4 regions of the Streptomyces sp. NPDC102283 genome follow, and region 3 is predicted to be linked to each of the others. Evidence: riboswitches for the same ligand, from Rfam matches in the RefSeq annotation. Region 3 holds a riboswitch; each other region holds the start of a gene.
The links. A riboswitch is a leader RNA that binds a small molecule or an ion and turns the genes downstream of it on or off. The one in region 3 is predicted to bind cobalamin.
Positions count from the first base shown of each region.

Region 1 (7,253 bases), on a different contig from region 3:
CGCCCAGTGGGCGATGCGTACGGCGTCGGCGAGCACCGCCCTGGCCTGGCGCGCCAGTTCCGTACGGGGCGGGGTGCCCTCGGGGGGCCGGGGAGCCGGCCTGGTACGCCGGGTCGTCACGGCCTTGCGGGCGGTGGCGAGGGGTCGCGGGCGGACAAGTCGCAGCCTGGAGTCGCGCGGAGTACGGGACGTCACGGGAGCAGTCTTGCCCCTGACGGCCCGAAAGCCCAAACGGAAGGTGTTTCACCGGTACGGGAAAGGTTCCCCCGGTGCGGCGGCAAGCGGGAGAGTTCACCCCATCGGCTCACATCAGGGGCGTGAGGAAGCGTCGCAGGGTCTCCTCGTAGCGGGCCGGACCGGCGTTCCACATCGACGCATGCGGAGCCCGCGGTACGGCGTGGAGGCTGACCAGGTCCGGACGGCGGGCGGCGAGCTCGCGGGAGGCGTCCCAGGGGGCGATCGTGTCGTCCGGGCCGTGCAGGATCAGGGTCGGGGCGCGCAGTGAGGCCGGGGCCGAGGTCTCCAGCACCGGAGCGCTGTTCATCCCGGTCCTGCCCTGGGCGGCGCGGACGGCGAGCGGCAGCAGCGCGGCCGGGACGCCGCGGGCCGCGGCCAGGGCGCGCAGGGTGACCGGCCAGTCCAGCACCGGGGAGTCGAGGACGAGGCCGCTGATCCGGTCGCGGAGCGGGGACTCGACCGCGGCGTACAGGGCCATGGTGGCGCCGGTGGACCAGCCGTGGACGATCACGTTGCGGGCCCCGTGGCGCAGGGCCCAGCGGAGGGCGGCGTCGAGATCGCGCCATTCGGAGGCGCCGAAGTGGCCGAGGCCGTCCGCGGGGCGGGGGGCTCCGGGGTCGCCCCGGTAGGCGAGGTCGAGCACCGGGAAGCGCTGTTCGCGCAGGAAACCCATCAGGTTCATGGGGTGGGCCCGGGTGGTGCCGAGGCCGTGCACGGTGATGACCCAGGTGTCGCGGGCGCCGGGGACGTACCAGGCGGGCAGGGTTCCCAGCTCGCCGGGGATCTCGACCTCCTGGTGGTCCAGGCCGAGGTCGCCGCTCGGGTCACCGTCGTACAGCGCGGGGGTGAGCCGCACTTTCGCGCCCGGTTCGAGGAGCCCCCGGCCGACGTTCTCCAGCCTGCGGACGACGGTGTCGGCGGCCTGGGAGGCCCCTTCGACGACGGGCCCGACGACCGCGTGGACGTCGGGTCCGGACAGACCGTAGGTGCCGGGCCTGAGCGCCGAGAAGGACCGGGTCAGGGTGACCTGTCCGGCGGCCGTGGCATGCACGGTGAGTCTGCGGTCGGCGGGAAGGGGACGTCCGGGCGCCGCTTTGAGGGCGACGTCGCTGGCGTACCGGCCGGCCGCGACCGCTGTCGCACCGACGCCGAGGATCGTGGTGACGGCCGTTGCCGTCGCGGTTACCGGGCGCACCGCTCCAGTGTCGTGGGGCCGGGGGCGGGCTGCCAGTGGACGGGGCCGTCCGGGGCGGACGCGGCCCGGGACCGGGGCTCCGGCGGTTCGCGAGGCCGCCCTCGCGGGAGCTCCGGCGCGAAGGCTCGGCGGGAAGCGCGGGTCAGCCGGGCTGGCCGTATCCCTTGAGCGCTTCCGTCACCTCGTCCAGTTGGGCCGCGTCGAGCAGGGCCGGCGTGCGGCCGGGCACGGAACTCGCGGTGAGCCAGAGGCGGCAGAGCCACTCCAGTTGGGCGGTGCGCTCGTAGGCCTGGTCGAGGGTGTCGCCGTAGGCGACGGTGCCGTGGTTGGCGAGCAGGCAGCCGGTACGGCCCTCCAGGGCCCCGAGCATGGCTTCGGCCAGTTCCGGGGTGCCGTAGCGGGCGTAGGCGGCGGTGCGGACGGGTCCGCCGAGGATGGCGGCCGCGTAGTGGACGAGCGGCACCTCGGTGACGAGGGTGGAGACGGCGGTGGCGTGGACGGCGTGGGTGTGGACCACGGCGGCGGCGTCGGTGGAGCGGTAGACCGCCAGGTGCAGGGGAAGTTCGCTGGTCGGCCCGAGGTCGCCGAGGACCTGGCGGCCTTCCAGATCGACTCCGACCGCGTCGTGGGGTCCGAGCCGGTCGTAGGGCACCCCGCTGGGCGTGACCAGGACCAGGTCGCCGACGCGGGCCGACACGTTGCCCGAGGTGCCGACGACCAGGCCGTCCGCCGCGCTGCGGCGGGCGGTGGCGACGACGTCCCGCCAGGTCCGGCCGACGGATTCCGGGTGTTGCTCGCTCATGGGGCGAGCGTAGGGGTCAAGTGGCGCAACCGGAACGTCACCTGCGAGGTGACGGAGGTCTCTTCCGAGTGCCGAACAGCCGTTCAAAATGTTCGCCAACCGGAGGCAAAGGACAGCCCACGCCCCGCCTCACAGACACCGCGCAGCCCCTCCCGCGCACAAGCGGAGGCGACCCACTCCGTTTGGGGTCACCGCAGCGCCCTGCTCAGTTCATCTTCCGTTCATCCAGGTTGCCTACGGTCCACGTGCCACTGACGTCGAACGATTGCCTGGGTAAATGGAACACATCACGCTGCTGCTTGCGATTGTGGTCGTGACAGCTCTCGTGTTCGATTTCACGAACGGTTTCCACGACACCGCCAACGCGATGGCGACCACCATCTCGACCGGCGCCCTGAAGCCCAAGACAGCGGTGGCGATGTCCGCCGTTCTCAACCTGATCGGCGCGTTCCTGTCGGTGGAGGTCGCCAAGACGATCTCCGGCGGGATCGTCAACGAAGACGGCATCAGAACCGAGGTCATCTTCGCGGCGCTCGTCGGCGCCATCCTGTGGAATCTCCTTACCTGGCTGGTCGGCCTGCCCTCCAGCTCCTCCCACGCCCTGTTCGGCGGACTGATCGGCGCCGCCGTCATGTCGGCCGGCTGGTCCTCGATCAACGGCGGCACCGTCGTCACCAAGGTGCTGCTGCCCGCGATCGCGGCCCCCCTGGTCGCCGGTATCGCCGCGATGCTGGCCACGCGGCTGACGTACCGGATCAACCGGAACGTCACCGACGAGGGTCAGCTCAAGTCGACCGCCAAGGGCTACCGGGCCGGACAGATCGCCTCCGCCGGTCTCGTCTCGCTCGCCCACGGCACCAACGACGCCCAGAAGACGATGGGCATCATCACCCTGGCGCTGGTCACCAGCGGTGTCCTGGCCCCCGGCTCCAACCCGCCCATGTGGGTCATCGTCTCCGCCGGTGTGGCCATCGCGCTCGGCACCTACCTCGGCGGCTGGCGCATCATCCGCACGATGGGCAAGGGCCTGACCGACCTCCAGCCGCCGCAGGGCTTCGCCGCCCAGACCAGCGCGGCGACGGTCATCCTGGCCTCCTCGCACCTCGGCTTCTCGCTCTCCACCACCCAGTCCTGCTCCGGTGCCGTCATGGGCGCGGGCCTCGGCCGCAAGGGGGGCGTGGTCCGCTGGTCCACCGCCACCCGGATGTTCGTCGCCTGGGGGCTGACGCTCCCGGCGGCCGGTCTGATCGGTGCGGGCGCCGAGTTCCTGACCAAGCAGGGCCCCTGGGGCATCGCCGTCACGGCGGTCATCCTGGTGGGCGGTTCGTTCGCCATCTGGGTGGCCTCGCGCCGCCAGCCGGTCGACCACACCAACGTCAACGACACGGACGACGACGAGCCCCAGGGCGTCGTCACCACCGCCATGGCGGCGGTCCAGCCGCCGCCCATCGGCGGCCCGGCCTCCGACCTCGCATCCACCATCCCGGCCCCCGCCTCGGCGCCCGACGACCCGGCCCGGCCGCCGGCCAAGGTGTAAGGACAGATCCGCATGAAAATCGACTGGGCAGCTCTCGCCTCCGTCTTCGGTGTCAGCCTGGTGGTCACCGTCGCGCTGGTCGGCCTCTTCACCCTGGGCATCGTCGCCCTCTCCAAGCAGTCCGCCACGGCCGGAAGCAGCGCTTCCGGCGGGTCGGTGGCGCTGGCGCGCACCGGCGCGTACGCCTGCTTCGCGCTGTGCGTCGCGGCGGTCTCGTACGGGATCTACCTGATCGTCGCCTGACCCCGCACCTCGCACTCCTTCGGGCCGGACACACCCTCCTGTGTCCGGCCCGATGTGCGTCTGCGCACAGTGGAGCCTCGCAGGTCAACAGCGAGTTGACGGCTGTTCGCGGGGCGTGGTGGACTGCCGGAGCCATTTACGGCGACAGCAGAGGAAGCCGGTGCGAATCCGGCGCGGTCCCGCCACTGTCACCGGGGAGCACTCCCCCACACCGGAACGTCACGGCCCGCGACACGCGGACTGGAAGGCCGGGGGAACTGCGGATCCGGAAGCCAGGAGACTCTCGTCGCCGGTCACGTCGAACCAGGGCGCGGACCCTGAGTGAGGACATACGCCATGCCCGGCCGCCGTGCGCCGCTTCCCGTGCCCCCCACGACAGGCCCTCGCGCCGGAACATCCCTCCCCGCGACCGGCTGAGCCGTGCGTGCCGACCGCGTCTTCGCGTACGGCGCCACGGCCGGGATGATCGCCGACGCCCTGCTCGGCGACCCCCGTCGGGGTCACCCCGTCGCCGGATTCGGCCGCGCCGCGGCGCGGGCCGAGACCCGTCTGTGGCGTGACGACCGGGCCGCGGGCGCCCTGCACACCCTCGTGTGCGCCGGAGGCGCCGTGGGGGCCGCCGCGCTGAGCGCGCGCGCCGTCCGGGGACGCCCCGCGCTCGCCGTCGCGCTGACCGCCGCCACCGCCTGGTCCGTGGTCGGGGGGACGTCGCTGGGGCGGGAGGCGCGCGCCATCGGCGGCGCCCTGGCCGCCGGGGACCTGGAGGTGGCGCGGGAGCGGCTGCCGCATCTGTGCGGGCGCGATCCGCACGCGCTGGACGGTCCCGGGATCGCCCGCGCGGTCGTCGAGTCGGTCGCCGAGAACACCTCGGACGCCGTCGTCGGCGCACTGGTGTGGGGGGCGATCGGCGGGGTTCCGGGGCTCGTCGGCTTCCGGGCCGTGAACACGCTCGACGCGATGGTCGGCCACAAGTCGCCCCGCTACCGCCGCTACGGCTGGGCCTCGGCCCGCCTGGACGACCTCGCCGGGTGGCCCGGCGCCCGCCTGACGGCCGCGCTGGCCGTGGCGGCGGGCGGGCGGCCCCGGGAGGCCGTGCGCGCCTGGAGGACGGACGCGGGGCGCCACCCGAGCCCGAACGCGGGGCCGGTGGAGGCCGCGTTCGCGGGGGCGCTCGGCGTACGGCTGGGCGGGACCCTGGCGTACGCGGGGCGCGTCGAGCACCGGCCGGTGCTGAACGGGGAGTCCGGACGGGACGTGCGGGGCGCGGACATCGAACGCGCGGTACGGCTGTCGCGCCGGGTGAGCACGCTGGCCCTCGGCGTGTGCGTGGTGGGCCGGCTGGTCGCCGGGCGGATGGCCGCGGGGCAGAGGCGGGGACGGGGACGGTCATGAACGGTCCGGCAGGGAACGCGGTACGGGAACGGGAGCGGACATGAGCGGCGGACTGCTGGTCGCGGGGACCACATCGGACGCGGGCAAGAGCGTCGTCACGGCGGGCATCTGCCGGTGGCTGGTGCGCCGGGGCGTGAAGGTCGCGCCCTTCAAGGCCCAGAACATGTCCCTGAACTCCTTCGTGACCCGCCAGGGCGCGGAGATCGGGCGGGCCCAGGCGATGCAGGCGCAGGCCGCCCGGGTGGAGCCGACGGCTCTGATGAACCCGGTGCTGCTGAAGCCCGGCAGCGACCGGTCCAGCCAGGTGGTCCTGATGGGGAAACCGGTCGGCGAGATGAGTGCCCGGGGGTACCACGGGGGCCGTCAGGAGGCGCTGCTCGGGACGGTGACGGACTGCCTGGAGCAGCTGCGGGCCACGTACGACGCGGTCATCTGCGAAGGAGCCGGGTCCCCGGCCGAGATCAATCTGCGGCGCACGGACATCGTGAACATGGGGATCGCGCGGGCCGCGAGGTTCCCGGTCCTGGTGGTCGGGGACATCGACCGGGGCGGGGTCTTCGCTTCCTTCTTCGGGACGACGGCACTGCTGGGCGCGGAGGACCAGGCGCTCGTCGCGGGCTATCTGGTGAACAAGTTCCGGGGCGACGTCTCGCTGCTGGAGCCGGGCCTGGACATGCTGTTCGAGCTGACCGGGCGGCGGACGTACGGGGTGCTGCCGTACGCCCACGGGCTCGGCATCGACGAGGAGGACGGTCTGCGGGTGTCCCTGCGGGGTGCGGTGCGGGAGTCGGTCGTGGCTCCCCCGCACGGCGAGGACGTGCTGCGGGTGGCGGTCTGCGCGGTACCGCTGATGTCGAACTTCACGGACGTGGACGCGCTGGCCGCCGAACCGGGCGTCGTCGTGCGGTTCGTGGACCGGGCGGAGGAGCTGGCCGACGCGGACCTGGTGATCGTGCCGGGCACGCGCGGCACGGTGAAGGCGTTGGCCTGGCTGCGCGAGCGGGGCCTCGCGGACGCGCTGGCGCGGCGGGCCGCGGAGGGCCGGCCGGTGCTGGGGATCTGCGGCGGGTTCCAGGTGCTCGGTGAGCGGATCGAGGACGAGGTGGAGTCGCGGGCGGGGGTCGTGGACGGGCTCGGCCTGCTGCCGGTGCGCATCCGCTTCGACCGGGACAAGACGCTGGCGCGGCCGGTCGGTTCGGCGCTGGGCGAGCCGGTGGAGGGGTACGAGATCCACCACGGGGTGGCCGATGTGCGGGGCGGGGAGCCGTTCCTCGACGGGTGCCGGGTGGGGGCGGTGTGGGGGACGCACTGGCACGGGTCGCTGGAGAGCGACGCGTTCCGGCGGCGGTTCCTGGTGGAGGTGGCCCGGGCCGCCGGGCGGCGGTTCGTGCCGGCGCCGGACACGAGTTTCGGGGTGTTGCGGGAGGAGCAGCTGGACCGGCTCGGGGATCTGGTGGAGGAGCACGCGGACACGGACGCGTTGTGGCGGTTGATCGAGGGGGGTGCGCCCGCGGGGTTGCCGTTCGTGCCGCCGGGGGCGCCTGCCCTGCCGGGGGCCGACGCGGGTGCGGGTACTCCGGAGAGCCGGGGCGCTGCCCCGGACCCCGCTCCTCGATCGCCGGAGGGGGTTGAGTTTGCCGGGTCCGCCGGTTCAAGGGGCCAGGGGCGTGTTGTTGCCGGGTTCGCCGAGGCACCGCCCCACGGGCTTGATGTTGCCCGGTCCGCTGACGCAAGGCCCCAGGGGCTTGGGGAAGCAGCTGTTGTTCATGTCGACCAGGAGGCCAAGTGAGTACGCCGTATCCCTTCACCGCGATCGTCGGGCAGGACGACCTGCGCCTCGGGCTGTT
Region 1 covers NZ_JBIWLQ010000027.1:23,073-30,325, forward strand. Annotated here, with positions in the region: gene ACIRJT_RS35520 (hypothetical protein) at 1-120, opposite strand, end outside; gene ACIRJT_RS35525 (alpha/beta hydrolase) at 305-1,432, opposite strand; gene ACIRJT_RS35530 (class II aldolase/adducin family protein) at 1,575-2,234, opposite strand; gene ACIRJT_RS35535 (anion permease) at 2,512-3,771, shown strand; gene ACIRJT_RS35540 (hypothetical protein) at 3,784-4,014, shown strand; cobalamin riboswitch at 4,164-4,297, shown strand; gene ACIRJT_RS35545 (cobalamin biosynthesis protein) at 4,435-5,406, shown strand; gene ACIRJT_RS35550 (cobyric acid synthase) at 5,447-7,195, shown strand; gene ACIRJT_RS35555 (putative cobaltochelatase) at 7,192-7,253, shown strand, end outside.
Region 1: another riboswitch for cobalamin. It lies ahead of ACIRJT_RS35545 (cobalamin biosynthesis protein); the one in region 3 lies ahead of metE (5-methyltetrahydropteroyltriglutamate--homocysteine S-methyltransferase).

Region 2 (7,253 bases), on a different contig from region 3:
GAACGCGGCGGCCCGGTCGTCCGGGTCGGGCAGGTAGGTGTCCAGCAGCGTCAGATAGAACTGGACGTGCACGGCCTCCTCGAAGAGCTGCCGCGACAGGTACAGCCGCGCCTCGGGGGAGTTGATGTGCTTGTACAACGTCAGCACGAGGTTGTTGGAGACGATCGAGTCACCGGTCGCGAAGAACGCCACCAGCCGGCCGATCATGTGCTGCTCACCCGGTGACAGCTTCGCGAGGTCGGAGACGTCCGAGTGGAGGTCGACCTCCTCCACGGTCCAGGTGTTCTTGATCGCGTCCCGGTAGCGCTCGTAGAAGTCCGGGTAGCGCATGGGACGCAGGGTCAGCTCGAAGCCCGGGTCGAGCAGGTTCTTGGTGTCGTTGGTGCTCATTACTGGCAGGCCTCGCAGGACTCGGGGTTTTCCAGGGAGCAGGCGATGGCGTCCGCGTCGGGAGCCGAGGCCTGCTGTACGGGAATGGGGGCGGCGGCCGACGCCTGGCCGGACGCCGCACGGGCGATCCGGGTCGCCGGGCGCGAACGCAGGTAGTACGTCGTCTTCAGCCCCTGCTTCCAGGCGTACGCGTACATCGAGGAGAGCTTGCCGATCGTCGGCGTCTCCAGGAACAGGTTGAGCGACTGGCTCTGGTCGAGGAACGGCGTGCGGGCCGCGGCCATGTCGATCAGGCCGCGCTGCGGGATCTCCCACGCCGTGCGGTACAGCGCCCGCACGTCCTCGGGGATCCAGGCGAAGCCCTGCACGGAGCCGCTCGCCTCGCGCAGCGCCTCACGGGTGCGGGAGTCCCACACGCCGAGCTTCTTCAGCTCGTCCACCAGATAGGCGTTGACCTGGAGGAACTCGCCGCTGAGCGTCTCGCGCTTGAACAGGTTGGAGACCTGCGGCTCGATGCACTCGTACACCCCCGCGATCGAGGCGATCGTGGCGGTCGGCGCGATGGCCAGCAGCAGCGAGTTGCGCATGCCGGTCTTCGCGACCCGGGCGCGCAGGGCGTCCCAGCGCTCCGGCCAGTTCAGCTCGGTGTCGTAGTGGTCGGGGTGCAGCACACCGCGCGCGGCCCGGGTCTCGGACCAGGCGGGCAGCGGTCCCGACCGCTCCGCGAGGTCGCAGGACGCCTCGTACGCGGCCAGCATGATGCGCTCGGAGATCTTGGTGGAGAGCGCGCGGGCCTGCGGCGAGTCGAACGGCAGGCGCAGCTGGAAGAAGACGTCCTGGAGGCCCATCGCGCCCAGGCCGACCGGCCGCCAGCGGGAGTTGGAGCGCCCGGCCTGCTCGGTCGGGTAGAAGTTGATGTCGACGACCCGGTCCAGGAAGGTCACGGCGGTCCGCACCGTGGCGTCCAGCCGGTCCCAGTCGATCGAGCCGTCCGCCACGAACGCGCCCAGGTTGACCGAACCCAGGTTGCAGACGGCCGTCTCGCCGTCGTCCGTGACTTCGAGGATCTCCGTGCACAGGTTGGAGGAGTGCACGACCCGGCCCGGCTCGGCGGTCTGGTTCGCGGTCCGGTTGGAGGCGTCCTTGAACGTCATCCAGCCCTGGCCGGTCTGCGCCAGGGTCCGCATCATCCGGCCGTACAGCTCACGCGCCGGAATCGTCCTGCGGGCCAGCCCCTTGGCCTCGGCCGCCCGGTAGGCCGCGTCGAACGCGTCGCCCCACAGGTCGACCAGCTCGGGCACGTCGGCGGGGGAGAACAGCGACCACTGCGTGTCCGCGTCGACCCGGCGCATGAACTCGTCCGGGATCCAGTGGGCCAGGTTGAGGTTGTGCGTACGCCGCTGGTCCTCGCCCGTGTTGTCGCGGAGCTCCAGGAACTCCTCGATGTCCGCGTGCCAGGTCTCCAGGTAGACCGCCGCCGCGCCCTTGCGCCGGCCGCCCTGGTTCACCGCCGCCACGGAGGCGTCCAGCGTCTTCAGGAACGGCACGATGCCGTTCGAGTGCCCGTTGGTGCCCCGGATCAGCGAACCCCGGGCGCGGATGCGGGAGTACGACAGACCGATGCCGCCCGCGTGCTTGGAGAGCCGCGCCACCTGGTGGTAGCGGTCGTAGATCGAGTCCAGCTCGTCCTTCGGGGAGTCCAGCAGATAGCAGGAGGACATCTGCGGGTGCCGGGTGCCGGAGTTGAAGAGCGTGGGGGAGGAGGGGAGGTAGTCCAGCCGGCTCATCAGCCCGTACAGCGAGGCGACCTCGTCCAGCGCCCGCACCGACTCGTCCTCGGCGAGGCCCGCGGCCACGCGCAGCATGAAGTGCTGCGGGGTCTCGATGACCTGCCGGGTGATCGGGTGGCGCAGCAGGTAGCGGCTGTGCAGCGTGCGCAGACCGAAGTAGCCGAAGCGGTCGTCGGCGCCGTCCGCCAGGGCCTGCTCGACGAGCCGGTCGAGGGAGGCCGCGTGGAGCGCGACGAAGGCGGCGGTGCGGTCCGCGATCAGGCCCTCGCGATGGCCCACGGCGACCGAGGCGGAGAAGGACGTCGCGCCCTGGCCCGCGGCCTCGTCGGCGATCGTGCGGGTCAGCAGCCGGGCGGCCAGCCGGGAGTACGCCGGGTCCTCGGAGATGAGCCCCGCGGCGGCCTCGGTGGCCAGCGAGCGCAGTTCGGCCTCGTCGGAGCGGGCGTTGCGTCCGCGCAGCGCGGCGGCGGCGACCCGTCCGGGGTCGGTGTCGGGAAGATCGACGGTGAGGTCGGTCAGGGTCCGCAGCAAAGCGGTCCCGGGTCCGTCGTTCGTGCCTGTTCCGGACGTGGTGGAGGCAGCGGATTCGGTGGCTGAAACCGGATCGGCGGGCGCGATGGTCACGGGGCTTTCCCTCGCTCGGCAGGGGCCGGCGGAAGGCGGGGAGCCGGGCAGCGCGAAACCCGGGGCAGGGCAGCACAGCGACGGCGTCCACCGGCCTATCCGCGAGGCCCGGACGTCTGGCGTCCGGTTCGGTCGAGCCGGACGCGCTGTCGACAGGTCTTCGGACTTGCGGGTGTGCAAAAGCACACCGATCACACCGTTGCGGGACAGTTCCGGATTCGCACCGGATTCCCCTGCGGCGACAGCGAGGTCGAGCATACATGTGGGGGCCGCCGGATGAAGCGGCCCCCACATGTTGTGTCGCGACGATTCAACACACCCCTCAGGAGGGCGCTCCCAGCTCCAGCCGGAAGGTCAGGAGCCGCAGCCCCGGCACCGGTTCCCAGTCCCGTTCGGGGGTCCGCGCGAAGCCGAGCCGACGGTAGATCCTATGGGCTCCGAGCATGGCCGGCTGCGTCGACAGGGCCAGCGCCCGCACGCCCTCGGTGGACCGGGCGCGCTCGACGCACGCCCGCACGAGAGCCTCTCCCACGCCCCGTCCACGCCCCTCGCGGGCCACCGCGAGCATCCGGAACTCGGCCTCGTCCGGGCCCGCGATGTCGCGCCACGACGTGCCGGGTGCGGCATAGGTCACACCGCCGAGCACCGCCCCGTGCGCGTCGAGCGCGACGAGGACCTCGGCCTCGGCCGCCCGTTGCTCCACCGCCCGCAGCTTGAGCAGATACGGGTCCCGCGGGCCGTCCAGCAGATCGTCGCCGAGATACGCCTCGGCGATGATCTCGCCGAGGACGGCGTACTCGTCGGGCTCCGCCGCCCTGATCGTCAGATCCATCAGCCACTCGCTCCCATGTCAGCCACTCGCTCCCACGTCGTTGTTCGGGGCGCCGTCGCCCACCGGCGGCAGATCACCGCGCTCGACCGGCGGCTGCCCGGGGGCGTCGTCGGCCGGCGGCAGCACCTGGTCCAGCTCGTGGTCGTCGGCGCGGTGGGCGGCCCGCGCCGCCGACCGCAGCGTCGCCCGGTCCACCTCTTCGGGCGCCCCGCTCACGGTGACCACCAGCCCGCCCTGTTCCCAGGCGTACGCGTGGCCCGACTCCGTGGCCCGGTACCACTGTTCGCCGTCCCGCTCACAGGTCACCAGGGGCTCCTGTCCGCCGGCGGGCGCGGGGTCCTTCGTGCAGTCGGCCCCGGCGTGCGCCCGGCGCTCCACCCGCAGGTGGAGCTGCCCGCCGTCAGGCGTGGTGTAGACGCTGCCGAACCCGTCGTCGCCGACCACCCCGACCGACTGGCGAGCCAGGGCGTACCCCGGGACCTGGGTCACCCACACGTGCTCCGCGACGGTCTGCACGGCCAGCGCCCGCGCCTCCAGCTCCGCCCGGTCGGGCGCCGGCTCCGCCGATCCGCCCTGCGCCGCCTCCGCGTCGGGCGCCACCTCGGTGCCGCAGCCCGTCGCCGCCGCCAGGGCCAGCGTCAGCGCCAGGGCCGTGAGTACGGGACGGAGCCGGGGCGGCCGGGCATACGAAGTCATGGGCACATCCTTTCGTACGGTGAGGGCTTCGCGCACCGGGAAAACGAGCGGCGCCCGGGCTCGTGCGAGGGCGTGAAAAGGGGCCGCCGCGCCTCTGGAAGGGGTGCGGCGGCCCCGATCGCCGGGTGGTGGTGCTCAGCAGCAGCGGAAGCCCTCGCGGGGATCCGCCTCGCGGGCGTCCATGCGGCTGCGTTCGAAGGCGCGACGGGTCATCACCGGGGTGTCCGGATCGTGGGTCCTCGCGTGCGCCACATAGCGGTCGTACGTGGACTCGCCGGTCAGCTCACGGACGTACCAGCGGATTCGTCCGGCCACGCGGCGTACCTCCGCGACCGTCATGTCCGGCTCCCCGTCTCCGCCTCCTCCTTGCGGATGCCGCCCTCGGGGCCGACGCCGGCGGCGACCAGTTCGGCCTTCTCCTCCTTGGTCGCGAAGAGTGAGGCCGGGGCGACGAGCTTGGACTCGACGTACGGCGTCTCGTGGAGCTTGACGCTCTCCGGGTCGCGGATGGCCTTGTAACAGACCCGCCCGGCGTCCACGAGCACCACGATGATGAGGAGCGCGAAGAGCGCGCTCAGTACCCCGTCGACGGTGGAGTTGGTGACGACGGTCCGCATGTCGTCCATGCTCTTCGCGGGGGCCAGCACCTCGCCCGCGTCGATGCCCGCCTGGTACTTGTCGCGCTGGGCGAAGAAGCCGACCTTGACGTCGTCGGAGAAGATCTTCTGCCAGCTCGCGGTGAGGGTGACCGCCACGTCCCAGGCGAGCGGGACCGCGGTGACCCACGCCCACTTCAGGCGGCCGGACTTGACGAGCAGGGTGGTGCAGACGGCCAGCGCGACGGCCGCCAGCAGCTGGTTGGCGATGCCGAAGAGCGGGAACAGCTGGTTGATGCCGCCCAGCGGGTCGTGCACGCCGACCCAGAGGAAGTAGCCCCAGCCGCCGACCACGACGGCGCTGGCGAACCAGACGCCCGGCTTCCAGCTGACCTCGCGGAACGGCTTGTAGACGTTGCCCAGCATGTCCTGGAGCATGAAGCGCCCGACGCGGGTGCCGGCGTCCACCGTGGTGAGGATGAAGAGCGCCTCGAACATGATGGCGAAGTGGTACCAGAACGCCTTCATCGCGGTCCCGCCGACCACCGCGGAGAAGATCTCCGCCATGCCGAGCGCGAACGTGGGCGCGCCACCGGTCCGGGAGAGCAGGCTCGCCTCCTCGACGTCCTTGGCGGCCTGGGCCAGCGCGTCCGGCGTGATGGTGAAGCCGAAGTTGGCCACGGCCTGGGAGGCGGACTGGACACTGTCGCCGATCACGCCGACGGGTGCGTTGATGGCGAAGTAGAGCCCGGGGTCGATGATGCAGGCGGCGATCATCGCCATGATCGCCACGAACGACTCGACCAGCATGGCGCCGTAGCCGATCATCCGGATCTGCGTCTCCTTCTGGACCATCTTCGGCGTGGTGCCGGAGGAGACCAGGGAGTGGAAGCCGGAGAGCGCGCCGCAGGCGATGGTGATGAAGACGAACGGGAACATCGAGCCGGCGAAGACCGGGCCCGAGCCGCTGGAGGCGAAGTCGGTGACCGCGGGCATCTTCAGCGTCGGCAGGGCGACGACCACGCCCAGGGCCAGCAGCCCGATCGTGCCGACCTTCATGAAGGTGGAGAGGTAGTCGCGCGGGGCCAGCAGCAGCCACACCGGGAGCACCGAGGCGAAGAACCCGTACACGATCATCCAGATCACCAGCGTGGCCGGCTCCAGCGTGAAGAAGTCCGCCCACGACGACTCGGCGACCCAGCCGCCCGAGACGATCGCGAGGAGCAGCAGCGCGACGCCGATGAAGGAGACCTCGCTGACCTTGCCCGGCCGCAGGGTGCGCAGATAGACGCCCATGAAGAGGGCGATCGGGATCGTCATGCCGATGGAGAAGACGCCCCACGGCGAATGGGCGAGCGCGTTCACGATGACCAGCGCGAGGACCGCGAGCAGGATGATCATGATGATGAAGACCGCGACCAGAGCGGCGATCCCGCCGACCGGGCCGATCTCGTCGCGCGCCATCTGACCGAGCGAACGGCCGTTGCGGCGGGTGGAGAAGAAGAGCGTCACCATGTCCTGGACGGCGCCGGCGAAGATGACGCCGACGACGAGCCAGATCGTGCCGGGCAGATACCCCATCTGCGCGGCGAGCACCGGGCCGACCAGGGGGCCCGCCCCGGCGATGGCGGCGAAGTGGTGGCCGAACAGGACCCGGCGGTCGGTGGGATGGAAGTCGACACCGTTGTCCAGCCGTTCGGCGGGGGTCGCGCGGTTCTTGTCGGCCTTCAGGACCCTGTTCGCGATGAACCGGGAGTAGAAGCGGTACGCGATGGCGTACGAGCCGAGGGCCGCTGCCAGCATCCAGGCGGCGGACACCTCCTCACCGCGCGAGAGCGCGAGGGTGGCCCAGCCGATGGCGCCGACCAGGGCGACGAGGCTCCAGATCACGATGGACCTGGGCGAGATGCCCCGTCTCCCCGGCGCCTGCGGTGCCGATGGTGCTGGTGTGGGCGTTTCCGCCATGTGGTGACTCCGTCCCCTCGCTGATCACCGGTGCAATGGGCAGGAAATCTAGGGGACACGTCCGCCCAGCGTCACCCCCTGTCCGCATTGCGGTCCGGCAACGGTGATGTATCGCAACGGGGCACGAATGCGGCGCCGATTCGGTTCACCCCGGTCGTGACCGGCGTGGGAAGGGCCGACGCCCGGTCGGGCCGACCGGGCGGGCGGCGGTCCCGCGTCCGGTCGGATCAGTGGTTACGGGACGGTCCCGCGCCGGTCAGACCCAGCCCCGGCGCGCCGCCTCCGCTCCCGCCTGGAACCTGCTGCGGGCCTGCATCCGGGCCGTCAGTTCCGCGTTCATCCGGCGCACCGTGCGCAGCG
Region 2 covers NZ_JBIWLQ010000022.1:76,599-83,851, forward strand. Annotated here, with positions in the region: gene ACIRJT_RS32520 (ribonucleotide-diphosphate reductase subunit beta) at 1-390, opposite strand, end outside; gene ACIRJT_RS32525 (ribonucleoside-diphosphate reductase subunit alpha) at 390-2,804, opposite strand; cobalamin riboswitch at 2,938-3,074, opposite strand; gene ACIRJT_RS32530 (GNAT family N-acetyltransferase) at 3,127-3,636, opposite strand; gene ACIRJT_RS32535 (hypothetical protein) at 3,655-4,332, opposite strand; gene ACIRJT_RS32540 (YbdD/YjiX family protein) at 4,468-4,671, opposite strand; gene ACIRJT_RS32545 (carbon starvation CstA family protein) at 4,668-6,893, opposite strand; gene ACIRJT_RS32550 (LuxR C-terminal-related transcriptional regulator) at 7,150-7,253, opposite strand, start outside.
Region 2: another riboswitch for cobalamin. It lies ahead of ACIRJT_RS32525 (ribonucleoside-diphosphate reductase subunit alpha); the one in region 3 lies ahead of metE (5-methyltetrahydropteroyltriglutamate--homocysteine S-methyltransferase).

Region 3 (7,253 bases):
AGCTCGTCGTGGATCTCTCCGAGCGTTTCCCCGCTGACGCCCTTGTACAGCTGCCACTGGCGGGGCAGGAGCCGGTCCCGGGTGGCCTGCGGAAGTCCGTGGAAGTAGCGGGTGTAGTCGGGGGTGAACTGCTCCAGGCCGATCTTGCTGTACTCCATGGGCGCGAACGCGGGCGTACGGGCCAGCCAGGTCAGCCCCTCCGCCCCCTCGGGCCGGGACCGCAGCAGGTCCAGCAGGATCTCGGCGCCCGACTGGCCCGAGCCGACGACGGTGATGTGGCGGGCGGCCAGCAGCTGATTCCGCTGGGAGAGATAGTCGGCGGAGTGCAGCACGACGGCGGCCGGGTCCTGGACCAGCTCCCGCAGCGGTTCGGGGACGTGAGGGGCCGTTCCGACGCCGAGGGCGAGGTTGCGGGCGTGGGTGAGCCCGGTGGTGAGCGTCTCCCCACCGGGGCCCAGCCGGGTGAACTCCACGGCGAACGCGTCCTGTCCGGGATCCCAGGCCACCGTGTCGACCCGGTGGCCGAAGCGGGTGGCGGGGATCTCGGTGCTCACCCAGCGCAGATAGCTGTCGAACTCGGAGCGGTGGATGTGGAGCTGCTCGGCGAAGTAGAACGGGAAGAGCCTGCGGCGGATCTTGAGGTAATTGAGGTACGACCAGGGACTGGTGGGTTCGACGAGGCTCACCAGGTCGGCCAGGAAGGGCACTTGGAGCGTCGCGCCCTCGATGAGCAGGCCGGGATGCCAGTGGAAGGCGGCTCGCTGCTCGTGGAAGAGGGTGCGCAGCCCGGGGACGCCGTCGGCGAGTGCGGCGAGCGAGAGGTTGAAGGGGCCTGCCCCCACCCCCAGCAGATCGAGGGGCGGCGTGCGCGGTCCGGGCGTCATCGGGTTCCTCCGGCGGGGGTCGCTGGGGCGGCGGGGAGTCGTCCCGGGCGCGTCGTGCGCGTCGTCGGCGTCATGGCGCCAGCCTTTCCGGCACGGGGGATTCGGCATCGTCGGCCGCTGCGGCTTCGAAAGCGGCACGGTCCGCCGCCGCCGTGACGAGGTCGAGCAGCGGCAGCAGGTCGGCCGTCGCGGCGTCCGGGTGCAGCAGGGTGGCCTTCAGCCACAGGCGGCGCCGTCCGTCGCCGTCCTCCGCCACCGCTCGGCCGAGGACGGCGCGCCCCTCGGTGAGCAGGGTGCGGCGGACGGCGGCGACCACCGCGTCGCCCGCCTCGTCCGGCAGCGCGTCGGCCACCGCGGGGCGGAACAGCACGGTGCTGATCCCGATGTCGCCGGGGCGGCGACGCAGTGCGGGGCGGGCGTCGACGGCCCCGCCGAACTCGTGGGCCGTACGCACGCAGTGCTCCACCAGTTCGCCGAGCCCCCGGCGTCCGAGCGCCCGGAAGGTGACCGCCATCTTCAGGGCGTCGGGGCGCCGGGTGGTGCGGATCGAGCGGCCCAGCAGGTCCGGGAGCCCGGCCTCGGTGTCGTCGTCGGCGTTGAGGTAGTCGGCGCGCAGGGACAGCGGCGCGAGCATCTCCGCGTCCGCGACGGCCAGCACTCCGGCGGCGACCGGCTGCCAGCCGAGTTTGTGCAGGTCGAACGTTACGGAGGCGGCGTGTTCCAGACCCGCGAGCAACGGGGCCAGCCGCTCGCTGAACAGCAGCGGACCGCCGTAGGCGGCATCGACGTGGAGCCGGGCCGCGTGCCGCTCGGCGACGCGGGCGATCTCCGGGAGCGGGTCGATGCGTCCCTCGTCGGTGGTCCCGGCGGTGGCGACGACCAGGAGCGGTGCTCCGGCCAGGGCGGTCAGGGCGTCGTCGAGTGCTGCCGGGTCGATCCGGCCGTCGCGGCAGGCAACGGTCACGGGGGCGGGCAGACCGAGCATCCATGCGGCGCGGTGGACGCTGTGGTGGGCGTTGGCGCCGGTCACCACCCGGAGGGTGCCGGGGGCTGCTCGCTCCCGGGCGAGGAGCAGGGCGACCAGGTTGGACTCGGTGCCGCCGCTGGTGATGAGGGCGTCGGGGGCCGGGGCGGCCGGGTGGATCAGCCGGGCCAGTGCGGCCGTGGTCAGCTCTTCTATCACCCCGGCGGCGGGCGCCTGGTCCCAGGAGTCCATGGAGGGGTTGAGGGCCGCCCCGGCCAGGTCCGCCGCGACGGCCACGGCGAGCGGCGGGCAGTGCAGATGGGCGACGCAGCCGGGGTCGGCCGGATCGGCGGCGCCTTCCGCGACCGCGCGGACCAGGTCCCCGAGCGCGGCCTCGGGTCCGATGCCCTCCTCCGGCAGGACCGGGGCGCAGAGGGCGAGCGTGCTCAGGGCCACGGCCTCGGGCCCTCCGGCGGGCAGCGGTCCGCCCCGGGCCGGGGCGGCGCTCTCCAACGCGTCCAGGACGATCGCGGTGAGGGCCCGTAGCCGACCGGGCCCGTGCGCACCGCCCGCCACAAGGCCTCCCCGCGGACCCGACGGGCCGGGAGCCGGCGACGTAACGTCGCTCACACCCCACGCTCCACGGGGAGTTCGCGGGGCGGCAGGCCCTGAGCACGCAACATGTTCGAAGTCCTTCGGTCGGAGTGCGCGGCGGGTCGTGCGGGTGTGCCGCCCCGCGCACGGGGCGGCACCGGTCACGGAAAGATCCACAACCGGGCATTCGCTGGTTAGGCTAACCTAACTCCGACCCCGCGAAGGAATGCGCTCCCGCCGTACGGGACGATCCACCGGCGCCCGAACTGCCGTTCCCCCGAGCGTAGTCGGGACGGAGCCGACGGCCCAAGCCGGCACCGGTCCGGCGGCGCGGACAGGGCCCGGTGCGGGGCCGGTCGAGGCCGCCCCCGCACCGGGACCGGATCACACCGCTTCGGTGGGCAGCTCCGCGCGGACCTCCCGCGCGGCGGCGACCAGATTCTCCAGGGAGGCCCGGGTCTCGGGCCAGCCGCGGGTCTTCAGGCCGCAGTCCGGGTTCACCCACAGGCGTGTCGCCGGGATGGCCTCAAGTCCCCTGCGCAGCAGGGCCGCCGCCTCCTCGGTGCTGGGGATGCGCGGGGAGTGGATGTCGTAGACGCCCGGGCCCGCCTCGCGGGGGTAGCCGTGGGCGGCCAGTTCACCGGCGACCTGCATGTGGGAGCGGGCCGCCTCCAGACTGATGACGTCGGCGTCGAGGTCGTCGATGGCCTGGACGATGTCGCCGAACTCCGCGTAGCACATGTGGGTGTGGATCTGGGTGCCCGGCCGCACCCCGGAGGTGGCGAGCCGGAAGGACTCCGTCGCCCACTCCAGGTACGCGGCGTGCTCGGCCGCCCGCAGCGGCAGTGTCTCGCGCAGTGCGGGCTCGTCGACCTGGATGACCGAAGTGCCGCCCGCTTCCAGGTCGTTCACCTCGTCCCGCAGGGCGAGGGCCACCTGGCGCGCGGTGTCGCCGAGCGGCTGGTCGTCGCGGACGAAGGACCAGGCGAGCATGGTGACCGGACCGGTGAGCATGCCCTTGACGGGGCGTGCGGTCAACGACTGCGCGTACGTGGTCCAGCGCACCGTCATCGGCTCGGGGCGCGAGATGTCGCCCGCGAGGACGGGCGGCCTGACGTACCGGGTGCCGTAGGACTGCACCCAGCCGTGCTGGGTGGCGAGGTAGCCGGTGAGCCGCTCGGCGAAGTACTGGACCATGTCGTTGCGTTCGGGCTCACCGTGCACCAGGACGTCGAGCCCGGCCTTCTCCTGGAAGGAGAGGACCTCGCGGATCTCGTCCTTGATGCGCTCCTCGTACCCGGCCTCGTCGATCCGCCCCGCACGCAGGTCGGCGCGCGCGGTGCGCAGTTCGGTGGTCTGCGGGAACGAGCCGATGGTGGTCGTCGGCAGCGGCGGCAGCCCGAGGTGGGCGCGCTGGGCGGCGGCGCGTTCCGGGTACGGCTGGGAGCGGCGGCCGTCCGCGTCGGTGACGGCCGCCGTGCGGGCGCGGACGGCCGGGTCGCGGGTGAGCGCGGCGTCGGTGCGGGAAGCCAGGTCGGCCCGGTTGGCGGCGAGTTCGGCCGCGATGGTGTCCGTTCCCGCGCCCAGGCCGCGGGCCAGGACGACGATCTCCTCGGTCTTCTGCTTGGCGAAGGCGAGCCAGCGGGCGATCCGCGGGTCGATGTCGTGCTCGGCGTCCGCGTCCAGCGGGACGTGCAGCAGGGAGCAGGAGGCGGAGACGTCGACCCGGTCGGCGAGGCCGAGGAGGGTGCCGAGGGTGGCGAGTGACTTCTCGTAGTCGTTGATCCAGATGTTGCGGCCGTTCACGACACCGGCGACCAGGCGCTTGCCGGGCAGTCCGCCGGCCGCCGCGAGGTCGTCGAGGTTCCCCGCGCCGGACTCGGTGAAGTCGAGGGCGAGCCCGTCGACGGGGGCTTTGGCCAGGACCGCCAGCGCTTCGCCGAGCCGGCCGAAGTAGGAGGCGACCAGCAGTTGGGGCCGGTCGGCGAGTCCGCCGAGCTCGCGGTAGGCGCGGGCGGCGGCGTTCAGCTCGGCCGGGGTGCGGTCCTGGACGAGTGCGGGTTCGTCGAGTTGCACCCACCCGGCGCCCGCCGCGCGCAGGTCGGCGAGGACCTCGGCGTACACGGGGAGCAGCCGGTCCAGCAGGGTCAGCGGCTCGAAGTCCGGGGCCACGCCGGGGGCCGGCTTGGCGAGCAGGAGGTAGGTGACGGGGCCGACGAGCACCGGCCGGGGGGTCAGGCCGAGGGCCAGCGCCTCCTGGAACTCCGCGACCTGCTTGGCCGATTCAGCGGTGAACTCGGTGTCCGGCCCCAACTCGGGTACCAGATAGTGGTAGTTGGTGTCGAACCACTTCGTCATCTCCAGCGGGGCGACATCCTGCGTGCCGCGGGCCATGGCGAAGTAGCCGTCGAGGGCGTCGGCGTCGACCGCTTCGCGGTGCCGCCCGGGGATGGCACCGACCATGACGCTGGTGTCCAGGACATGGTCGTAGTACGAGAAATCACCGGTCGGCACCTCGTGGACGCCGGCCCCGGCGAGCTGCTGCCAGGTCTCGCGGCGCAGCTCGGCGGCGGTCTCCCGGAGGGCGTCGGCGCCGACGCGGTTCTTCCAGTAGCCCTCGACGGCCTTCTTCAGTTCACGGTTCTGGCCCTGCCGGGGGTAGCCGTACACGATGGCCCGTGCTGCCGCGGCTGCGGTCTTCGCTGTCACGTGACTCTCCTTCGCGAGCGTGTCTGCGGGACAGACCCCGGGACGGGACGCGGACGCGAAGGGATGACGCATCGGGCGGAGACCGGGACACGGGATCCGTGTCCGTCCGCCTGATGGTTACGCCGACCCGCCCACGAGGTCACCGAGATCTCCGCACGCGAACGGTCGCGTGCGGGCAACGGGCAGGTCTTCGGACTCGCGGGCGCGTCTGCCGGGGCAGACACCTACTGGCCGTCGCTTCCCAGACCCGGCCGGGCCCAGTGCGTATGACGGCGGTCGTTCCCACTCACCGCTGCGGGGCAGTCCCGGATTCCCACCGGGTTCCCTCTTGCGACACCCCGCCTGGCGGACAGGGCGAACCAGCTGCACCGGCCAGCCTAAGGGGACGCCCGGCCCGCGCACACCGTTGCTCGTACTTCGGACGGTGACGTGGGACACGGTCCGGCGTACGTCCCCGGCTCCGGGTCGGACTCCGTCGCGGCGGGCCACAGCGTCGAGCTACGCGCGTTCTCCGCTCGTTCGGCTGTTCGTCGGCGTCGTGCTGACCGCCAGTCAGGTCGGTCGCGTCCACTGGACGTGACAGTGACACAGATGTAACCGAATGGCGTAGGGACTGCGGAACCACCAAGCGTCACAAGCCGTTCTTCTTCCCACTACACGGCCGCCGACCCGCGGCGAGGCCGACCGAGGAAACGGAAAACGCCAGATGAAGAAGACAGTCGGGTGGGCCCAGGACGGCGACGACTGGACGATCACCGTGAACGGCACGCTGTATCGCGCGATCGAACGACCGGCGGACGGCCGGGTGCACAACTACCTGGTGCGGGGCGACGACCTCACCGCCGAATGCCCGAGCCTGGGGCACGGGCTCGGCGTGATCAGGGCGCACGAGACCCGGCGCTGACGCCTCCTGACACCTCGGCCGGTCCGACGACGAGGTGCGGAGGCCCCCGCTGCCCGCGCCTCGACGTGGACCCGTCAGCCATCGGCCGTCAGTCGCCGTCGGCGCCGGGCGGCCGGCTCAGCAGGTAGGTGTCCATGATCCAGCCGTGCCGTTCGCGGGCCTCCGCGCGCAGTCGGCTGACCCGGCCCGCCACCTCGTCGAGCGGGCCGGAGACCAGGATCTCGTCCGGGGTCCCGATGTAGGCCCCCCAGTGGATCCACCACCCCTTGCCCGTCAGATGCGTGAAGCTCTCGTGGCCGTCGAGCATCACGACGAGGTCGCAGTCCTCGGGGAATCCCTGGGCGAGGCGTCGTCCGGGGGTGATGTGGACGGGGCGGCCGACCCGGTTCAGGGTGACGCGGTGCCGGGCGGCGAGGGCGGAGACGCTGCTGATGCCGGGGATCACCTCATGGCCGAATTCCACCGTTCCGCGGCTTCGGATGTCGTCGAGGATCGCGAGGGTGCTGTCGTACAGGGACGGGTCGCCCCACACCAGGAAGGCTCCGCACTGCCCCGGCGCGAGCTCCTCGGCGATCAGGCGTTCGCAGATGTCGGCGCGGCGGTGGCGCCAGTCGCGCACCGCCGAGGTGTAGCGCCCGGCGTCCTGCTGGGTGCGGTCCCGCCACGGGTCCTCGGCCTCGACGACGCGGTAGGGGCCGGTCAGGTGTTCGTCGAGGATGTCCCGCCGCAGCCGGGTCAGCGCGTCCTTCTCCTTGCCCTTGCCCAGCACGAAGAAGACGTCGGCCCGGCGCATGGCCTTCACCGCGGCGAGGGTCAGGTGGTCGGGGTCGCCGGCTCCCATGCCGATGACGAGGATGTGGCGCGGTGCGTCGTTCATGTCGGCCGATCATGCCAGGGTGCGGCGGGATGAACCGGTCGCGCGCATGCGTTATGGACGTTGGTGTCCGGCTCACAGCGGGCCGGGACCGGAGGGCGGAGGCATGGCTGTGCACGGTGAGTACAAGGTTCCCGGCGGCAAGCTGGTCGTGGTGGACCTGGACGTGGAGGGCGGGGCGTTGCGGAACGTCCGCGTCGCCGGGGACTTCTTCCTCGAACCCGACGAGGCGATCCTCGCGATCGACGCGGCGCTGGAGGGCGCCCCGGCCAACACCGACACGGCCGGGCTCGCGGCCCGGATCGAGGCGGCGCTGCCCGACTC
Region 3 covers NZ_JBIWLQ010000021.1:618-7,870, forward strand. Annotated here, with positions in the region: gene ACIRJT_RS31855 (lysine N(6)-hydroxylase/L-ornithine N(5)-oxygenase family protein) at 1-884, opposite strand, end outside; gene ACIRJT_RS31860 (pyridoxal phosphate-dependent decarboxylase family protein) at 955-2,478, opposite strand; gene metE (5-methyltetrahydropteroyltriglutamate--homocysteine S-methyltransferase) at 2,827-5,151, opposite strand; cobalamin riboswitch at 5,336-5,481, opposite strand; gene ACIRJT_RS31870 (hypothetical protein) at 5,858-6,055, shown strand; gene cobF (precorrin-6A synthase (deacetylating)) at 6,144-6,932, opposite strand; gene ACIRJT_RS31880 (biotin/lipoate A/B protein ligase family protein) at 7,042-7,253, shown strand, end outside.

Region 4 (7,253 bases), on a different contig from region 3:
AGCGTGGCGGCCGGTCTCCGCGACAGCTTCGGCCGGGGACTGGCCGTGGTCGGCCAGGACAACCTCCGCCGCACCGTGCTGCGCGAACGCGACCGGCCCGGGGCGGCGAACATCGGCCTGATCGACCTGACGGCGCGCTACGCCCTGGACGCCGGCTACCACGTGGTGGTCGAGGGCATCCTCTACGCCGACCACTACGGCGACATGCTCGCCCGGCTGCGTGCCGACCACCGCGGCCCGACCCACGGGTACTACCTGGACGTCCCGTTCGCCGAGACCGTGGCCCGGCACGCCACCAAGCCGATCGCCGACGCGGTCGACGAGAACCAGCTGCGGGACTGGTACCGGCCCCGCGATGTGCTGCCCGACGGTGTAGAGACCGTGATCGGTCCCGACAGCATCCTGGCCGTGACCGTGGGCCGCATCATGCGCGACACCGGCCTGGCCTGCCTGCCGCCTGTCGACCGCTGACACGCGAGGCCGGCCCACGGCCCGGCGGCAGCGACCTGCCCGGCCGGCCGTGTGCCGGACCGGGCAGGTCACACAGCTGCGCCCGCTCGGCTACGCGCCGGTCGGGCCCGCCTGCTGCACGACCTCGAAGGACCACACCGTGGACCCGCTGGCCGCCGGCTTGGGGCGCTCACCGCTCCCGGCGCCGCCGCCCTGGTGGGCCGCCTTCATCGGCCCCTCCATCCACGCCTGGAAGGAGGCCTCGTCACGCCAGCGCGTGTAGACGAGGTAGTCGTCCGTGCCCTCGACGGGCCGGAGCAGCTCGAACCACTCGAATCCGTCGGAACCCTCCACGGCTTGGGCTCGGGAAGCGAAGCGCTTCTCCAGCGTCTCGCGTTGTTCCTGGGGGACGGTCAGCACATTGATCTTGACTACGCTCATGGCTCCATCCTGCCGTACGACGCCCGGGCGCCGTCGGCGGGCGGGGCCGTCGCGGGAAGTTCCACCGTGATGCGGATCCCGCCCTCCGCGCGCGGGGCCAGTGTGAGCGTTCCGTCGTGCGCGCGGGTGATGGTCTTGACGATGGCCAGGCCGAGACCGACGCCCGCGTGGTGTGCGTGCAACCGGTCGGCGCCGCGCCGGAACGGTTCGGTGAGCGTCGAGGCCAGCTGGGGGGTGACCTGCGCACCTGTGTTCTCGACCGTGAGTACCGCGGTCTCCCGGCGGACGCCGGTGGTCACCCGGACGCTGCCCCGTTCGGGCAGATTGTGGACGATCGCGTTGTGCACGAGGTTCGTGGTCAGCTGAAGCAGGAGCGCCGGCGACCCGATCGCGAGGGCGGTCCCGGCGTCTGTCTCGACGGTGACGCCCTGTTCCTCCGCGAGGGGAAGGAGGGTCTCGGTGGCCTCTTCCGCAAGCAGTGACAGGTCGACGCGTTCTCGGGAGAAGGAACGCCGGTCGGCGCGGCTGAGTACGAGCAGCGCCTCGGTGAGGTCGATCGCCCGGCCGTTGACGGCGTACAGGCGGTCGATGATCTCGTCGGTGTCGCGGTCCGGATCGGTGCGGGCCACCTCCAGAAGCGCCTTCGAGATCGCCAGCGGGGTACGCAGTTCGTGGGAGGCGTTGGCCGCGAACCTCTCCTGCTCGGCGACGTGCGCTTCGAGCCGGGCGAGCATCGTGTCGAACGAGTCGGCGAGCTCCCGGAACTCGTCCCTGCGGCCCGGCAGCCGGATCCGGTGGGAGAGCGACCCGTGCGTGGCCTCGCGGGTGGCTTCGGTGATCCGGGTCAGCGGGGCGAGCATACGGCCGGCGAGGACCCATCCCCCCAGGAGACCGAAGACGAGGAGGACCGCCAGCACGGTGGCCGCGGCCGGGGCGAACGTGTACGCGAGGAGCTGGCGGTTGGGGTTCTCGTGGAGCATCCGCTTGTCCCAGTCGTCGGGAACGTACTCCAGGAGGAACACCCACACCGCCGTGAGCAGCAGGATGCCGGCGACCATGAGGAATCCGGCGTAGCTGAGGGTGAGCTTGAGGCGGACGCTCAGCCCGGGCCGCCTAGCCACGGTCCACTCCGTCGCCGGGACCGGTGCCGGACGCTGGGCCGATGCGGTAGCCGACGCCCGGCACGGTGGCGATGATCCACGGTTCGCCGAGGCGCTTGCGCAGGGCCGAGACGGTGATGCGTACGGCGTTGGTGAACGGGTCGGCGTTCTCGTCCCACGCGCGTTCCAGGAGCTCTTCGGCGCTGACGACACCGCCGTCGGCGGCCACGAGGACATCGAGCACCGCGAACTGCTTTCTGGTCAGAGCGACGTAGCGGCCGTCCCGGTAGACCTCCCTGCGGAACGTGTCCAGCCGCAGACCCGCGATCTCCCGCACGGGGGGCCTGCTGTGGGCGCGTCTGCGGTCGAGCGCTCTGAGCCTGAGCACGAGCTCCCGGAGGTCGAAGGGCTTCGTGAGGTAGTCGTCGGCGCCGAGCCCGAACCCGGATGCCTTGTCGTCGAGGCGGTCGGCCGCTGTGAGCATGAGGATCGGCAGGCCACTGCCGGAGGCGACGATGTGTTCGGCGATCTCGTCGCCGGACGGCCCGGGGATGTCGCGGTCCAGGACGGCGATGTCGTAGGTGTTGACGCGCAGCAGCTCCAGAGCGGTGTCCCCGTCGCCCGCGATGTCCGCCGCGATCGCTTCGAGACGCAGGCCGTCGCGGACGGCCTCCGCCAGATAGGGCTCGTCCTCGACGATCAGCACGCGCATGGTTCGATGCTACGAGTCGGCACCTATCGTCGGCGTATCGAAAACCGCATACGGGTCGGCAACACCGCGCCGCCTTGACTGGCGGTATGACTCGACCACCTCCGTCAGCGCGAACCACACCCCGCCGGACGCGCGGGCCCCTCGTCGTCGGTGCGGTGTCCGTCGTGGCAGCGATCGCGACGGCCCTCGGCCACGCCCTGCTGAACCCCTCACCTGCCCCGTCGCCCTCGCCCTCCGCCTCACGGCACTTCCCGTCCGCCGCTCCCTCCTCGGCGCCGGCACCCCTGCACCCTCCGCTCCACCGTGAGCTCGGTGGAGCTCTGGGAGAGGCCGACGGGGCCGTCCCCGAGGGCGTGACGGTGCTCGACGACGGGATCCCGGCCGTAGCCAACCTCGACCCGGATCTGCTCACGGCCCTCCGCCGGGCGGCACGTCAGGCGGCGCGGGGCGGCGTCGAGTTCGCCGTCAACAGCGGCTGGCGATCACCGGAGTACCAGAATCGGCTGCTCCGCAAGGCGATCGCGCGGTACGGGTCCGAGGCCGAGGCCGCCCGATGGGTGGCCACCGCGAAGACGTCACCGCACGTGTCGGGGGACGCGGTCGACATCGGACCGGCCGACGCGACGGAGTGGCTGTCCGAGCACGGCGCGGGATACGGGCTGTGCCAGACCTACCGGAACGAACCCTGGCACTACGAACTGCGCGCGGAAGCGATCGACCGGGGTTGCCCGCGTATGTATGCCGACCCCGCCCAGGACCCGAGGATGCGACAGTGACCGGCAGCGAGCGAGGACGGACGATGACGCGGGTGGACACGGCCGGGACCGCACAGGGCCACGGGTATACGGCCGGGACGGCACAGAGCGACGTGAACACGGCCGGTCCCCGGCAGGGCGACACCGATCTCCGGGACGCGGACCCCGGGGAAACCGGCCCCCGGCACACCGGCGCGAGGGCAGGCACCTGGAAGCGCGGCCGGGTGCTCGCGGCGGCGTCGCTGCTGCTGGGCCTGCTCATGCTGTTGCACGCGAGCATCCCGAACCGGATCGGGAACCTCGGCAGCCTGGTGGAGACCTTCCTCCCGTGGTCCGGCCTGCTCGTCCCGCTGCTGCTGGGCGGGGCGCTGCTGCGCCGCTCCGTCCTCGCGGCCGTCGCGCTGCTGCTGCCGGCCGTCGTGTGGCTGAACCTCTTCGGCGGCCTGCTCAGCGACAAGTCCCACCCGGGCGGCGACCTCACCGTGGTCAGCCACAACGTCGGCGCCGACAACCCCGACGCGGCGGGAACCGCCCGCGCCCTGGTCGCCTCCGGTGCGGACGTGCTGGCACTCGAAGAGCTGGACCCGGGGGCCCGCAGGACGTACGAGAGGGAGCTGGCGACCACGTACCCGCACCACACGGTGCTGGGCACGGTCGGCGTGTGGAGCAGACTGCCGCTGTCGGACACCCGGCCGGTCGACGTCGAGATGGACGCGGGGCCGCTGGGGGACGCGAAGCCCGCCGACGTCAAGCTGGAGTACAACCGTGGGCTGCGCACCACGGTGGCCACGGACCACGGGCCCCTGGCGGTGTACGTGGCGCACCTCGGATCCGTACGGGTGAATCCCAGGGCGGGCCTCTCGTCGGGCCAACGGGACGCCGGCGCGCGGTCGCTCGGCCAGGCCCTCGCCGCCGAGCAGAACGATCGGGTGGTGCTGCTCGGCGATCTGAACGGCACCCTGGACGACCGCGCGTACGCGGGCATCACCTCGCGGATGCGATCGGCGCAGGAGGCGTCAGGCGACGGGTTCGGCTTCAGCTGGCCCGCCACGTTCCCGGTGGTGCGGATCGACCAGATCCTGGTCCGGGGCGTGGAGCCGGAGAGCTCGTGGGTACTGCCCGCGACCGGCAGTGACCACCTGCCGGTGGCGGCCCGCCTCAGCTGGTGAGACCGCGGAAGGTTTTGGGCGCGCCCGCAATTCTCGTACGTTCTCGGGGCGGGCGATCGGACCTTCCACGTCCTGCTGCGGTTCACCCGCCGCCGGGACGGGATGAACGCACGCGCTAGGCTGCGTTCCGCCACGGGGGAAGTCCGGTCGAAATCCGGCGCTGACCCGCAACGGTAGACGGAGCCCCCGGGTTCCGTGAGCCCGATCACCCGCGGCGGACAAGGCTCCTGACGATTCGCCGTGGACTGCGAATGGGCGCTGCGCGGGGCGGCCGCCGCCCGGGGCCGCTCCTCATCGCGCGACGCACGGCCCAAGGCGAAAGCGACCTGCCTGTGGCCACGTCTCTCGACCGCATACCCCCCAAGCCGTCGCGCCCCGCGCACCCCGGCACCGGACCGGCGCCACCCCGGCGCGTGCCCCTGCCGCTTCTCCTGGCCGGCCTGTGTGCGGCCCTGCCCCTCTCACTCGTCTGCGGAGCGGCACTCGGGGCGTCGGGGCTCTCCTGGGCGGAGGTGACGCGCTACCTGTGGGCAGGGCTGACCGGCGGAGCCATCGGCCCCGACGAGGTCCCCGGCTACACCATCGTCTGGGAACTGCGCCTGCCACGAGCCGTGCTGGCCGCCGTCGTCGGGGCCGGCCTGTCCGCCATCGGCGTAGCCGTCCAGGCCATGGTGCGCAACGCGCTGGCCGACCCGTTCGTGCTCGGCATCTCCTCGGGCGCGGCGGTCGGCGCCAACGCCGTACTCATCTTCGGGGCCTTGGGAGCGCTGGGCATCTGGGCCCTGTCCACGGCGGCGTTCCTCTCCGCGCTCCTCGCCATGCTGCTCGTGTACGCGGTCGCCCGCACCGAACGCGGACTGACCCCGCTCCGGCTCGTCCTGACGGGGACCGCGATGTACTACGGGTTCTCCGCCGTCACCACGTTCATGGTGTTCGCGGCCGAGCGCGGGGAAGCGGCCCGCTCCGCGATGATGTGGCTGCTCGGCAGCCTGAGCGGGGCCAACTGGGCCGCCGTGCCGATCGCCGCCGGAGCGGTGCTCGCCGGCCTCGCGCACCTCGGCTGGTCGGCACGGCGCCTGAACGCCCTCGCCATGGGGGACGAGACCGCCGCCGCCCTCGGGGTCGATCCCGGGAGGCTGCGCAAGGAGCTCTTCCTCGTCTCCGCGGCCGTGACCGGGGCGGTGGTCGCGGTGAGCGGGGCGATCGGCTTCGTCGGCCTGATGGTCCCGCACGCCGCACGGATGCTGGTCGGCGCGGACCACCGCCGACTCCTGGCCGTCGCACCCCTGGCGGGAGCCGTCCTGCTGATCTGGGTGGACATCCTCTCGCGCGTGGTGCTGGCGCCGGCCGAGCTGCCGGTGGGCGTCCTCACCGCGGTCATCGGCGTTCCCTGCTTCCTCCTCCTCATGCGCCGGCGCGCCTACTCCTTCGGAGGCATCTGATGCGGATCGACATCGACGCGCTCACCGTCGAGATCGCCGGTGCGCGGCTGGTGGACCAGGTCACCCTGGGCGCGGCCGACGGGCAGCTCGTCGGCCTGGTCGGTCCCAACGGCAGCGGGAAGTCGACCCTGTTGCGCTGCGTCTACCGGGCCCTGCGCCCATCGGCGGGCGCCGTCAGGATCGGTGGTGACGACCTCCACACCCTGAGCGCCCGGGAAGGCGCCCGGCGGCTGGCCGCCCTTCCGCAGGACGCGGTCGCCGAATTCGACTTCACCGTCGCCGAGATCGTCGCCATGGGGCGGCTGCCGCACCAGGGGCCGGTGGCCCGGGCATCCGACGAGGACCGCCGCCTCTGCGACGAGGCGCTGGCAGGGGTCGGCGCGGGACACCTGGCCGAACGCGGCTTCCTCAGCCTCTCCGGCGGCGAGCGGCAGCGCGTCCTGATCGCGCGCGCCCTCGCCCAGCAGCCCCGGGTCCTGGTGTTCGACGAACCCACCAACCACCTGGACATCGCCCACCAGTTGGAGGTCCTCGCCCTGGTCCGCGGCAGCGGCCTGACCGTGCTCACCGCCCTGCACGACCTGAATCTGGCAGCCCTGCACTGCGACGTGGTCCACGTCATCGACCGCGGCCGGATCGTCGCCTCCGGGGCCCCGCACGAGGTCCTGACCACCGAACTGCTGGCCGACGTCTTCGGCGTACGGGCGCACCGCGTCGCACATCCGGAGACCGGCGCGCTCCAACTGCTCTTCGACCTTCCCGCCGCCCGCCCCACCTCCTGAAGGAGCCTCGACCACCATGCCCAACCTCCTGCGCCCCGCAGCTCTCGTGCTCGCGGCCGCCCTGGCCCTCACCGGCTGCGGAGCGGACGTCACCTCACGGGCCGACGGGAAGGACCGCACGTCCGAGGCCGACCGCCACTACCCGGTGACCGTCGAGAACTGCGGGGAGAAGAAGACGTACGACAAAGCCCCGCAGCGCGTCGTCACCAACGACACCGGCATCACCGAGATCATGTTCGCCCTCGGGCTGGAGGACCACATGGCCGGGTACGTGATGCCCGACGACAAGGGCGACATGACGTCCGTCCCCTGGAAGGACGGCTACAAGAAGACCAAGTGGCTCTCCAAGGAGCGGATCAACAAGGAACTGGTCCTCGACGCGCGTGCCGACCTGGTCTTCGC
Region 4 covers NZ_JBIWLQ010000020.1:73,637-80,889, reverse strand. Annotated here, with positions in the region: gene ACIRJT_RS31445 (AAA family ATPase) at 1-471, shown strand, start outside; gene ACIRJT_RS31440 (antibiotic biosynthesis monooxygenase family protein) at 562-891, opposite strand; gene ACIRJT_RS31435 (sensor histidine kinase) at 888-2,012, opposite strand; gene ACIRJT_RS31430 (response regulator transcription factor) at 2,005-2,703, opposite strand; gene ACIRJT_RS31425 (M15 family metallopeptidase) at 2,868-3,479, shown strand; gene ACIRJT_RS31420 (endonuclease/exonuclease/phosphatase family protein) at 3,503-4,627, shown strand; cobalamin riboswitch at 4,733-4,859, shown strand; gene ACIRJT_RS31415 (FecCD family ABC transporter permease) at 4,960-6,069, shown strand; gene ACIRJT_RS31410 (ABC transporter ATP-binding protein) at 6,069-6,851, shown strand; gene ACIRJT_RS31405 (ABC transporter substrate-binding protein) at 6,868-7,253, shown strand, end outside.
Region 4: another riboswitch for cobalamin. It lies ahead of ACIRJT_RS31415 (FecCD family ABC transporter permease); the one in region 3 lies ahead of metE (5-methyltetrahydropteroyltriglutamate--homocysteine S-methyltransferase).